DNA from 2 places in the Methylobacillus sp. DLP286 genome. Region 1 is predicted to be linked to the other one. Evidence: riboswitches for the same ligand, from Rfam matches in the RefSeq annotation. Region 1 holds a riboswitch; the other holds the start of a gene.
The links. Region 1 has a riboswitch for cobalamin ahead of ACWXTG_RS11480 (TonB-dependent receptor). Riboswitches for the same ligand answer to the same signal wherever they lie in the genome.
Positions count from the first base shown of each region.

Region 2: linked by a shared signal. The riboswitch ahead of nrdA (class 1a ribonucleoside-diphosphate reductase subunit alpha) and the one ahead of ACWXTG_RS11480 (TonB-dependent receptor) in region 1 are both predicted to bind cobalamin.

Region 1 is NZ_CM153145.1:2,414,253-2,420,291, forward strand. It holds gene ACWXTG_RS11475 (PepSY domain-containing protein) at 1-1,090, opposite strand, end outside; gene ACWXTG_RS11480 (TonB-dependent receptor) at 1,113-3,203, opposite strand; cobalamin riboswitch at 3,413-3,624, opposite strand; gene ACWXTG_RS11485 (hypothetical protein) at 3,654-4,244, opposite strand; gene ACWXTG_RS11490 (DUF6644 family protein) at 4,244-4,717, opposite strand; gene ACWXTG_RS11495 (DUF6644 family protein) at 4,740-5,237, opposite strand; gene ACWXTG_RS11500 (hypothetical protein) at 5,327-6,039, opposite strand, start outside.
Region 2 is NZ_CM153145.1:426,640-432,678, forward strand. It holds gene ACWXTG_RS02025 (Gfo/Idh/MocA family protein) at 1-56, shown strand, start outside; gene crcB (fluoride efflux transporter CrcB) at 253-639, shown strand; gene ACWXTG_RS02035 (LysR family transcriptional regulator) at 680-1,591, opposite strand; gene ACWXTG_RS02040 (hypothetical protein) at 1,711-2,907, shown strand; gene ACWXTG_RS02045 (thioredoxin family protein) at 2,929-3,252, opposite strand; cobalamin riboswitch at 3,443-3,655, shown strand; gene nrdA (class 1a ribonucleoside-diphosphate reductase subunit alpha) at 3,806-6,039, shown strand, end outside.

The sequences.
Region 1 (6,039 bases):
GCAGCATGCCTGCCGCCTGTGCCGTGAATGCTGCCGCCGCGAACGGGGCGAGCGGCGCCCCGCTGGCGGCGTCCAGCATCCAGGTGCGATGCTGTGCAAGGCCGAGCAGGATAGGCCTGCCAGCAAAATATATCCATTCGATCTCGCCAATTTGCTCCGTCGCGCCTATCTGCGCCGGCAATGCCGGCAACGGCCCGTACGGCGGTTTTCCTGCCCAGTGCCGCGATTCTTGCTCGCTCAGCTTCTTGCCCGAGAACATATCGAACGGCTTCATCGACAGCCAGCCGCTGAACAGCCATGTCAGGCACAGCACCCCTGCGAGCAGGCCGGAAACATGGTGCCACTTGGCCCAGCCGCGATATGGCGTCATGCGGCCTCCCTTGTAGCGGCGACGCAGGCGCAGGCGGTCTATTCCCAGCCAGATGCCCATCAGGCTCATCGCCGTGGCGGGGAACGACAGCCACATGACGACCTGACGCCAAACCTGGGTATAATCGAAGCGGAGCGGAGTGAAATATATCCAGTGGATGACGGAGCCCAGCCAGTTCCAGGCGCGCTCGCTACGCGAGGTATCCAGCACGACTTCCGCCGTGTGGCTGGACAAATACAGCACATTCCCGTTGCTGAAAGTCACGCGATGCAAAGGCCGGTGGGCATGGAGAGAGGACGAGATCGACCATTGGTCGCGCTCGATCAATTCTGTATTGATGATGGATGCGCCAGGCAGGAATGCCTGGGCAGATATGCGGACGTCATGGGGCGTGACGCTCAGCTTCTCGCCGCTGTCTGCCCAGACGGAATGCCAAGTGTTCTGGTATAAGGCATGGTAAAGCGGCCGCCCATTATGCATGGCAAGCCGGAGCTTGTCCGGCTCACCGCCTAGCATGACCCCCACCTGGGCCGGCGCTATGCGCACCAAGCCAGGTGCAACCGCCTCCAGGCGGGGAATCCGTTCTTCCTGCATGAGCTTGGGGTAGGCCACGAACAGCATGACCACCCCGGAAATGAACCAGAGCAGCACCAGCACCCCAAGCGCTATCCCCAGCCAGCGATGCCAGAGGTGGAGGTTGCGCATGGTGAAGAGTTTCATGGTGCTGTACGTACTCAGGAGCCTAGTAACGGAATTCCGCAGTCAGTTCGAGCTGGCGCGGTGCGCCGATGATTTGCTGGGTACTGCCGTAGGCCAATGCTGCATAGAATTTGTCAGTCAGGTTGCGGATATTGGCGCGTAGCGTCATTTGCTTGTTGACATGCCAGGCCGCGCTTGCGTCATACACGGTATAGCCCGCAAGGGTAATCTCATTGGCATTGTTTGCATAGCGTTTGCCTACATAACGCGCACCTATGCCAGCTTCCCATTCAGATGCCTGATAATAGAGCCAAGCATTTGCCACTTTTTCTGGGACATTGGTTGGGGTATTGCCTGCGCGTGAAATGCCGGTGCTACCTTCTCTCAACTCATCATATCTCGCATTCAATAATGCAGCATTGAAATCCAGACGCCAGTGTTCAACAGGGTACAACGTGGTGGAGAATTCAATTCCTCGCGAGGATTGTTGACCGCCTTGCACGGAAATGGAAGGGGTAACGGGGTCTTGGGTAATGATATTGTCCTTGGCGATATGGTAGGCAGCCAAAGACCACTCTCCCTTGAGGTTCTGCAATGCTTGTTTGATACCAATTTCGGCCTGACGTGAACGTGTCAGGTCGAATTCGCCATTGGCAAGGTTGAGTCCCAATAGGTTTGTGATCGGATCGGTTCCTCGACTGGTTTGGGCGTAGAGCGAAGTATCTGCAGTCAAGTCGAATACTGCTCCGACTCTCCAGGTTTCAGGAGTGAATTGTTTGTCACTATCTGCTGCGCCACGATAGTCGCGCCGTTCAGTATCAATGTAATCGCGGCGTATTCCGGCAACCAATTTGAGGCGGTCGGTTGCATTCCACGCATTTTCAAGGAAGAAAGCCTGTTGCTTGAGATCTGCATCGTAATTGCGCAAAACTGAAGTCGTGCTGAGGAAAGTGCCGGTATATCCAGCTACAGGAATGACGTCAGTTGCGCTATTGCCGGAGTTGCTTGCATGCCGGAAATCGGTTTTTGAGATTTCCCATCCTGCAGAAAAACGGTTCAAATGACCCCATAATGTGTCTTCGTGAATGATTTCCAGGCGATTGCCAATTTGCTTCTGGGTGTGAGTGATGGCGAGAAAAGTACCCCTGCGTACTGTGCCGGCTACGGGATTCAAGGTATAACTTTCCGCATTTTGCCATTCGCGGTCAGATTTGAACCAATAAGTTTCATTACGTAGTTTCAGGCGCTCTGAAATTTCCCATTCAATCTTGGCACGTGCGCGCGTGTCCTCAAAATCCATTTTGTTATCGGCTACGTTGTAGTTCTTGCTACGAAGAGAATGCGTGATTTTTCCATAGCGCAGAGGAGACCCATAGTTTGCGGTAGGGGAATCTTCTGCATGATCCAGAGTAAAGCCAATTCTGAGGTTGTCCGTAGGTGTGAACAGCAATGAAGTCATGAGTTTTTTGCTGTCGTAATCACCACGGCTGATATAGCCGTCGCCACCTAATACGGACGCATCAATACGGAATGCGCCGATTTCGCCAATGGCACCAGTGCCGCCCAATGCTGCACGATAAGCGCCATAGGAGCCAGCACCAACGAGCGCTTCAATGGATGCTTCACGGCTTGCCTGTTTACGGACGCTATTGACAATGCCACCTGCCGCACCATCGCCAAACAATACGGAGGCCGGGCCGCGCAAGACTTCGATGCGTTCATAGCCCCATGTATCCGAGGGGTAGGTCAGTGTCCCAGCTCCAGTCATTAAGCGTACACCGTCTTCTGCCTGCGCAACGGAGTTGTTGCCAGTGAAACCGCGAGACGAGAAGGATTGACCGTTGCCAGGCGTGCTGATATCCGTAATGCCAGTAGTCCGGGTCACTGCCTCACGCAATGTGATATCGCCGCGCTGGCGAATAGTTTGCGCATCCAGACTTTCTACGCTGGCTGGTGTTTCCTGAGCAGACAGGCCAAGACGGCTGCCGGTGACGGTTTTCTTTTTCAGGTTAAGTCCGGGCTTGTCTTGTGTTGCCTTGACTTGTACTTCTTCCAAGGTAGCATCTTCCGCCAGCGCCCCGCTGGAGAATATGGCCATTAAGGCTGTTGCCAGGATGTAGTTGCTATTTTTCATTATTGCTCCCAAATTGATGGTTCAGCATGACAAACTGTCATGTGTAAATCAGCCATATGGTCGGAGCAGGGAGAGAAATGCATGCAAAGCAGCCGCAACGGCAATTCGACTTGAGGCCGCGGATGGCAACCCAAATCTGCAATTCATCAATAATGTCGAATGAAAATGGTGAACATTCGCCGATTCCAGGCACCCCGCCTTTGCTCGAACAACATAGCTGACTTGCGGCAGGTCTCCTGACTCTCGGGTCATCGTCTTGTTTGTAGCCTTCCCAGATTATTATCCAGTGGCAAGAGTGGCAAACAGACTCACCGATTACAGTTGCGGGGGCAGTTCCGGATTACGATCGTCGTGTCTTCACCGGATTCCCTATTATTCTCCCTGACTGTGGCAGGGAGAAACCGTAAGCCCAGAAATGTTAATTTCTATTCGTTGTTAAATCAATCAATGTTAGCTCCCGGAAAGAGAAGGAAAAGTTGGCGTTTTTTCATCCGGATACCAGAATTTCGCATGACAAGCTTCGCATGCCTGTTGGATATGCTCCCCGGCACGCATGAGGTCGTCCGGGTCTTTCTTGTCAATGGCAATAATGGCCTCATACACCGCAGTGTGAAGCAGGTGCGCACTTGCAATGAAGGCTGCCCGATCCTTAGCGATCGCCTGTTCGATGTGTTCCGCACCCAGCTCTACGGGATGGGTGGATGTTTCCGCACCTTCATGGGCTACTTTTCTGCCGGTGATCAAGAGCAGGTTGGCGGCTTCTGCCAGGGTAATGGCGTGCTGGTGCACTTCGGCCCATTCCTCGTCGGTCTTGGGGCTGTGTTCTTCCACGCCTTTATCGGTAATGATGATGGAAACGGAATTCCACACATGGTCGGCATTGGGGTCGATGATCGACAGCATGATTTCCTGCAAGGAGGCGCCAGGTTTGAATGCTGCTGCTTCCTCCTTCGCGTCAGGCTTGTTGCAGCCGGCCAGATTAAGCCCTAGTGCAATAAGCAATCCAATATGCAGCAGGAAATGGAAGGGCTTTTTCACCATTAGACAAAGCCTATGAAGCGGCCTGCAAATGCCACGCCAAACCATAAGACGAGAGTCAACACAGCAGTGAATCCACCCAGCCATGGATTCGGCTTCTCGAGCCGGGTGACGATGCGATAAAGCGTAAACTGGAAGAACAATGCAGCAAGGATCAGGTATAGCTTGATCCAGAATACGGGATTGTCATGATAGTGCAAGGCCGCGGGGATGAAGATCAGCAAGCCTGAAAAGAGCAACAGGCCCAAGCCCAGCCAGATCAGCCGGTTGCTTTCCCGAGCGAGTTTAGGCAATGGTTGTTGATAAAGGCCGAAGCGAAACAGCCGCAAGCTGACGAGCACAATCGGCGCCAGCAATAGGATAATGCCCGCAATATGAATGATCTGGGCCACGGCCCACAGCATGCGGTCCTGTTTTCCGATGAAAACACCGATGCTGCTGTTCTGAATGGCGTTGAATAGTTCGAGACTGGTCATGATGGCTGCCGTTGGAATCCGGTTAATAGCTAAGGTAAGGAATCAGGCGGCCGGTAATGACGACCAGGCTCCACAGGATGAGCGATGCCCAGGCGCCAAACTTGACCCCGGCCGGAATGGCGGATGCACCATGACCCCAGTCATGCGCATGACGGCCCCATTTGAACTCGAACCATGCGGCATTCAGCCCCGCCAAGGCGATGAATGACAATTTCCACAAGAAGACTGGCAGCACGATGAGCTTGGGCGCCGCGGCTGCAAACAGCAGGGCGCCGGTCGTCATGGTCACGGCAAAGCCGCCGAGCAGCCAAGGCCGCAATTGCTGGAGTATTTGCGGGATCGGCACATTACGGAACAAAACGCCGACAAGGCGCAAATCGATGAAAAAAAGCAGCCCTACGGAAAGCGCAAGTCCAATCAGGTGTACGCCTTCGACAATAGGGAAGGCAAAAAGCGATTCACGCAGGGAAGTCCCGATTTCGGAATCGTAAAGCAGTTCTGCAAAGGTTAAGACTGACATTGTCGCCTTTTAAATATTACATCGTGTTTCCCAGGCGGGATGGCACGATCGTTGAACAAGCGCTTCATGTGCGTATGTAGCGCAATGGCCTATTGGTTGGCAGCGGCCCCCATGCCGAATGCGGCATTATTTTCCGCACAAATACGCTCATCGCTTTCCACGATGATTTCCTTGCCCTTATGCTTGGCATGGCGCGTCTCGAAATGCCAGCCGTTGGGTTCGTCCCTCTCGGTCCATTTGCGCGCCGGGATGGTGACGGTAAATGGGCGGGTATAGACAGTGGGATCAGTGAAAACGGCTTCATAGTTGTAGCGGTTGCCGTCAGGACTGAAGATGAAGCGTTCCTGGATATGGCCGTTTTCACTGATGAATTCGCCGGTACGCCCGAACAAGGCCTTGCCGTTGTGGTTCTTGACGTCCACCACCAAGGTATTGCCTTCCCAGTGCCCTCGGGAATCCCCATTCCAGAGCTTGATGTTGTCGGGCAGGTGGGGTTTGTTGTCCAGGTGGATCAAGCGGGTGCCGGATCCGAAATAGAACAATACATAACCCGGGTATTGGCGGATTTCGTAGCCATGCCAATAAAAAGACTTCGGGATGCCGCCCGGCGCGCATCTGGCAAGGGGCTCCACCCATTGTTGCTCTACCGGGTCATGGAAATGCGCCTGGAATTCCTTTACCTTTTCCAGGGCCCAGGGCTGGAAAGGCACTTCCCCGTTGGCGGGATCGCTCACCCTGCTGGGAGCGCGCTGGTCGCGAGGCGTTTTCGGCTGCCGGCCAGAGCCGGGAATACCGCCTTGCG
Region 2 (6,039 bases), 1.0 Mb from region 1:
TGGCGGCGATGCAATCCGCCGCGCAAGGCCAGCGGGTCGAGATTTCCCAGGATTGAGCCGGGAACGGCAGGCCGCCAACGGCCCTGCCGTTATACGGTCTACGGGCCTTTCCTGCCGGGTAGCTGAGGCAGGATCGCTCGACCCTGTCCTGCAGCAGGCCCAGGCCGCCTTCCGTGCCGCCGCCTGGTCAGGCTTGCCGGCCGATATAATTCCTGCTCCAATTTTCCAAACTCGCTTTTTGAAAGGTATGTGATGAATCAGCTAATGCTCGTGGCCTTGGGGGGCGCAATCGGCTCAGTTGCACGCTTCAAGCTTTCAGGCTTGGTTTTGCGCTACAGCCTGGATTGGCGGTTCCCGTTCCCCACTTTCACTGTCAATATCATCGGCTGCCTCATCATTGGAATCCTGGCCGGGCTTGCCTCGAGGGAGGGATTCATTTCAGCCGATATGCGCGTCCTGCTTTTTACCGGGTTGGTGGGCGGGTTTACCACGTTTTCCGCCTTCGGGCTGGAAACCATGGTATTGCTGCGCGAAGGCCATATCGGCATTGCTGCCGCGTACGTCGTTGCAAGCATCGTCGTCGGGCTGGCGGTGATGTGGCTCGGTTTCGAGCTGGCCAAGATTGCGATGCAGGCTTGAACGCATTGTCCGGCTGAGGCGCGGCCGGCAAGCGGAAGGTTCAAAGCAGCCTGATGTCGTTCAGCCTTTCCGCGCAGGTATCGCGGATGATGCGTGCAAGGTCGTGCGTGTAGGGCCTTGCCATGACGTCCGGCATGCCGAGCGCATGCAGCTCGGACCACAGCCCCTTGCGGCCGATGGGCTTCGCAATCACGTACTCATGCTCCACGTAGCTCTGTATGCCCCAGTTGGGCAGGGCGGCAATGCCGCGGCGGCTGGCGACCAATTGCATGATGGCGATGGTGAGCTCGCTGGTGCGGCGGCTGAATTCGATATTGGCAGGTTTGAGCACCTGGCGGATGACGTCGATGCGCTCTTCCGGCACGGGGTAGGTGATCAGGGTTTGTCCCGCGAAGTCTTCCGCCATCAGGCGCGGCTTGTTGCGCAGCTCGTGCTCGGGCGGCAACACCCCCATGATCTCGAACTTGAATAGCGGAATCGCGCCGAGTTCGCGCTGTTTCTCCGGCAGGCTGCCGATCACGAGATCGGCCTTGCCGTCGTGCAGCAAGTGCCAGGGATCGCTATGGAAACCGGCCACCAAATCCAGCTCGACTTCCGGCCAGGCGCGGCGGAAGGCGTCCATTACCGGGGTGAGCCAGTCGAAGCAGGTGTGGCACTCCAGCACGATCCTCAACTCCCCCGATTGGTCGCTCTTGAGGCGGATCAGGTCGCGCTCGGCCTTTTCCTGTGCCTCCAGCATTTCCTTTGCCAATGCCAGCAACCGTTCCCCGGCGGGCGTGAAGCGGATGCCGTGCGCGGTGCGCTGGAACAGGGTGGTGTCGTAATGTTTCTCCAACACGCGGATCTGGTGCGAGAGCGCGGATTGCGTGAGGAAGACCCGCTCTGCGGCATGGGCCAGTTTTCCAGTGTCGGCAATCGCGATCAAGGATTTCAGGTGGCGGATTTCCAGCATAAGAAGCTTGGATAGATATGAAATGAATTCAATTTTACCAAAAAAACTTTCGCTTTTTTAAATTGCTTGCCTGCCGGAAAATTCGCGGTTTCGTTAAAAATTCAAGCAAGGCATTGGGTATGGCAAGCGCACATATTCTCGGGTATCCGCGCATCGGTGAAAAACGTGCGCTCAAATACGCCCTGGAGGCGTTCTGGAAGGGCGACCTGACTGCGGCGGGATTGCAGGAAATAGGCAAGGGTCTGCGGGAGCGGCATTGGAGCAAGCAAAAGCGGCTGGACTTCATCACCGCAGGGGATTTCTCATTTTACGACCACGTGCTCGACCATGCGGTGATGTTCGGCGCGATTCCCAGAAGATTTGGCTTTCAGGGCGTTTTATCCGAACATGACTATTTTGCGCTGGCGCGCGGCAATGCCGTCCAACCGGCCATGAAAACCGCCAGGTGGTTCGATACCGACTACCACTATATCGTGCCGGAGCTCGATGCGGATACCAGCTTCACGATCAACGCCCATGAATTCCTGAGCCAGCTCGACGAAGCGCAGGCGCGTTCCATGCCGGTCAAGGCGGCGTTGCTGGGGCCTGTCAGCCTGCTGTATTTGAGCGGCGCGGATGGCTGCGACCGTTTGCAGCTGCTGGATAGGCTGGCGGAACAGTATGCGCATTTGCTGAAGGAGCTGTACCACCGCAAGATTGCCTGCCTGCAGCTTGAAGAGCCCATTCTAGCCTTGGACCTGGATGATGCATGGCTGGGCGCTTTCGAACGCGCATATGCCTGGTTCCGCACGCAGCGGCCGGCGATATTGCTCGGCACCTATTTCGGCAATGTCGCCCGCTATCAAGGCTTTGTCACGCATTTGCCAGTGGACGGCATTCATCTCGACCTGGTCAGTGCGCCTGAGCAATTGGCGCCATGGCTCAATGCCTTGCCTGGGCATTGGATATTGTCCGCCGGCATCGTGGACGGCCGTGGCATTTTGCGCAATGACCTGAGGCAGAGCCTCGGTCTGTTGCAGCCATTGGCGCATAAGCTCGGCGACAGGCTTTGGGTAGCCCCCAGCTGTTCCTTGCTGCATGTGCCGGCGACGCTGGCGCATGAGCAGGCGATGGATGCGGCAACCAGGTCCTGCCTGGCCTTTGCCGATGAAAAGATTGCCGAGGTGGTCGCGCTGGCGCGCGGCCTGAATGAAGGCGAGGCCAGTATTGCCGAAGATTTGCTGGTCTCCGACGCCGCTGTGCGGTTGCGTCACGCTTGTTGCGTGAAGGCCGATGACAATCTGACTGTCCTGGTAGCCCGTAAACCGGTGGCTTGAAAAGGGTGTAGCGCTGGATTGTTAGGATGAAGGCAAGTGCGCCTGTAGCAGCGCCGAGATGTCTTCCCGGCTTTCCGGGCGCACCACGCGCCCGACTTCCGTCCCACCCCGCAACAGGATCAAGGTAGGCCATAACTTCACCTTGAAGCTGCGGCCCAGCCGCCTGCCTCTGCCGTCCTCGATGCGTTCGTGACGCAGGGCGGGGAATTGCCGTAATGCCGCGCTGAGCGAAGGCTGCGCCGCCTGGCAAAAGCCGCACCAGCTGGCGCCGAACTCCAGCAACAACCATCCCGGCGTTGCATCGATATCGTCGCGGCTTGGTTCTGGATTCAGGGCTGGTTTCATTATCTGGCTTGGCGGAACTTGCGTTTCATGATAGGGGATTGTGGCATGGTGGCCGTGTCCATGAATGACCAAAATCCGAGTAAAAAATTCGCAAAAAAATTCCCCTTAAAAATCCTGCATATATCTCAAAAAAACAATATCTAGTGTTTTTGAGTGTACACAAGCACATTTTATTGCGCTATAGTCCATCCCATCTACGGTGTTCGACGGTTGTTCGATTGAGTCGGAAAAAGGGAATGCGGTCGCAGGGCGGTGCCTTGCCAAGCCGCAGCTGCCCCCGCAACTGTAACCAGTGAGTGGCATGCCAACAAGGGTCACTGGGCCTGAAAGTGTGAGGCCCGGGAAGACAGGCCGGTCATGTGGACCTGGGAGCCAGGAAACCTGCCGTAGATCATTTTCATAACGTTTGAGGCGGGGTGTCCTCGGCCGGATAGGGTATTGCGCTGATGCGTCGGCGCCTTGCCCGTCATGCTGCTTTGTGATTGTTGCTCGGTTGCCTCGGCAATCGATGCGTGGTCATGAGGATGCCTTGCTTCCTGACAGGGAGCCTTAGATGACAAAGTATGAATCCATGAATGCCACCAAGCGGGATGGTCGCCGGGAACCGATCAACCTGGACAAGATCCATCGCGTGATCGATTGGGCGGCGCAGGGACTGGACAACGTATCGGTATCGCAGGTCGAGCTGAAATCGCATATCCAGTTCTACGACGGGATTCGTACCGACGTCATCCATGAAACCATCATCAAGTCCGCCGCGGACTTAATCTCCGAGGATACGCCGGATTACCAGTACCTGGCGGCGCGCCTGTCGATTTTCCACCTACGCAAGATTGCCTACGGCCAGTTCGAGCCGCCGCACTTGTTCGACCACGTCACCAAGCTCACCGAGATGGGCAAGTACGACCAGCATCTCCTCGCCGACTATAGCCGTGAAGAGTTCAACGAGCTCAACGACCATATCGACCACTGGCGCGACATGAATTTCTCCTACGCCGCCGTGAAGCAGCTGGAAGGCAAATACCTGGTGCAGAACCGGGTGACCAAGAAAATCTACGAAAGCCCGCAGTTCCTCTATATCCTGGTGGCGATGAGCCTGTTCGCCAAGTACGAGGGCAAGGCGCGCCTGGAATACATCAAGCGTTTCTACGATGCGGTGTCCACTTTCAAGATTTCCCTGCCTACGCCCATCATGTCCGGCGTGCGCACGCCGACGCGCCAGTTCAGCTCCTGCGTGTTGATCGAGTGCGACGACAGCCTGGACAGCATCAACGCCACCACCAGCGCGATCGTGAAATACGTCTCGCAACGCGCGGGCATTGGCGTCAACGCGGGCCGCATCCGCGCGCTGGGCAGCGAGATCCGCGGCGGCGAGGCGCAGCATACCGGCTGCCTGCCGTTCTACAAGTTGTTCCAGGCGGCGGTGAAGTCCTGCTCGCAGGGCGGCGTGCGCGGCGGTGCGGCGACCTTGTTCTATCCCTTGTGGCACCTGGAAGTCGAATCGCTGCTGGTGCTCAAGAACAACCGCGGCGTCGAGGAAAACCGCGTGCGCCACCTAGACTACGGCGTGCAGATCAACCGCCTGCTGTACCAGCGCCTGATCAAGGGCGGCGACATCACGCTGTTCTCGCCGCACGACGTGCCCGGCCTCTATGACGCCTTCTTCGCCGACCAGGACGAGTTCGAGCGCCTGTATACGCAATACGAGGCGGACGACAGCCTCCGCAAGCGCACGCTGCCGGCAGTGGACCTATTCTCGCTCCTGATGCAGGAACGGGCGGGCACGGGCCGCATCTATATCCAGAACGTCGACCATTGCAATACCCACAGCCCGTTTAACCCCAAGCTGGCCCCGGTGCGCCAATCCAACCTGTGCATGGAAATTGCGCTGCCGACGCACCCGCTCGAGGATATCAACGACGAGAACGGCGAGATCGCATTGTGCACCTTGTCCGCGTTCAACCTCGGCGCGCTTGAAAGCCTCGACGAACTGGAAGGGCTGGCCGATCTCGTCGTGCGTGCATTGGACGCCTTGCTCGAATACCAGGATTACCCGGTCAAGGCCGCGCTCAACGCTACCGACAAGCGCCGCTCGCTGGGCGTGGGCGTGATCAACTACGCCTATTACCTCGCCAAGAACGGCACCGGCTACACCGACGATGCGGCGCTGGGGCTGACCCACCGCACCTTCGAGGCGATCCAGTACTACCTGTTGAAGGCCTCGGTGCAGCTCGCGCGCGAGTTCGGCCCTTGCGGCGCGTTCAATGAAACCACTTATTCGCAAGGCCTGCTGCCCATCGACACCTACAAGAAGGACCTCGATGCGGTGTGCCAGGAAGCATTGCAACTGGACTGGGAGCAACTGCGCAAGGACATCGTCGCGCACGGCTTGCGCAATTCCACCCTGACCGCGCTGATGCCTTCCGAGACCTCCAGCCAGATCGCCAACGCCACCAACGGCATCGAGCCGCCGCGCGGCCTGGTGTCGGTCAAGCAGTCCAAGGACGGCATCCTGCGCCAGGTGGTGCCTGAGATCGAGCGCCTGCGCAACCAGTACCAGCTGCTGTGGTCATTGCCCAACAACGACGGCTACCTCAAGCTGGTGGGCATCATGCAGAAATTCGTCGATCAGTCGATTTCCTCCAACACCAATTACGATCCCAAGCGCTTCGAAGGCGGCAAGGTGCCGATGAAGCAATTGCTCAAGGACCTGCTGCAAGCCTACAAGCTGGGCGTGAAGACCCTGTACTACCACAACACCCGCGATGGCGCGAGCGAAGGCGGCGA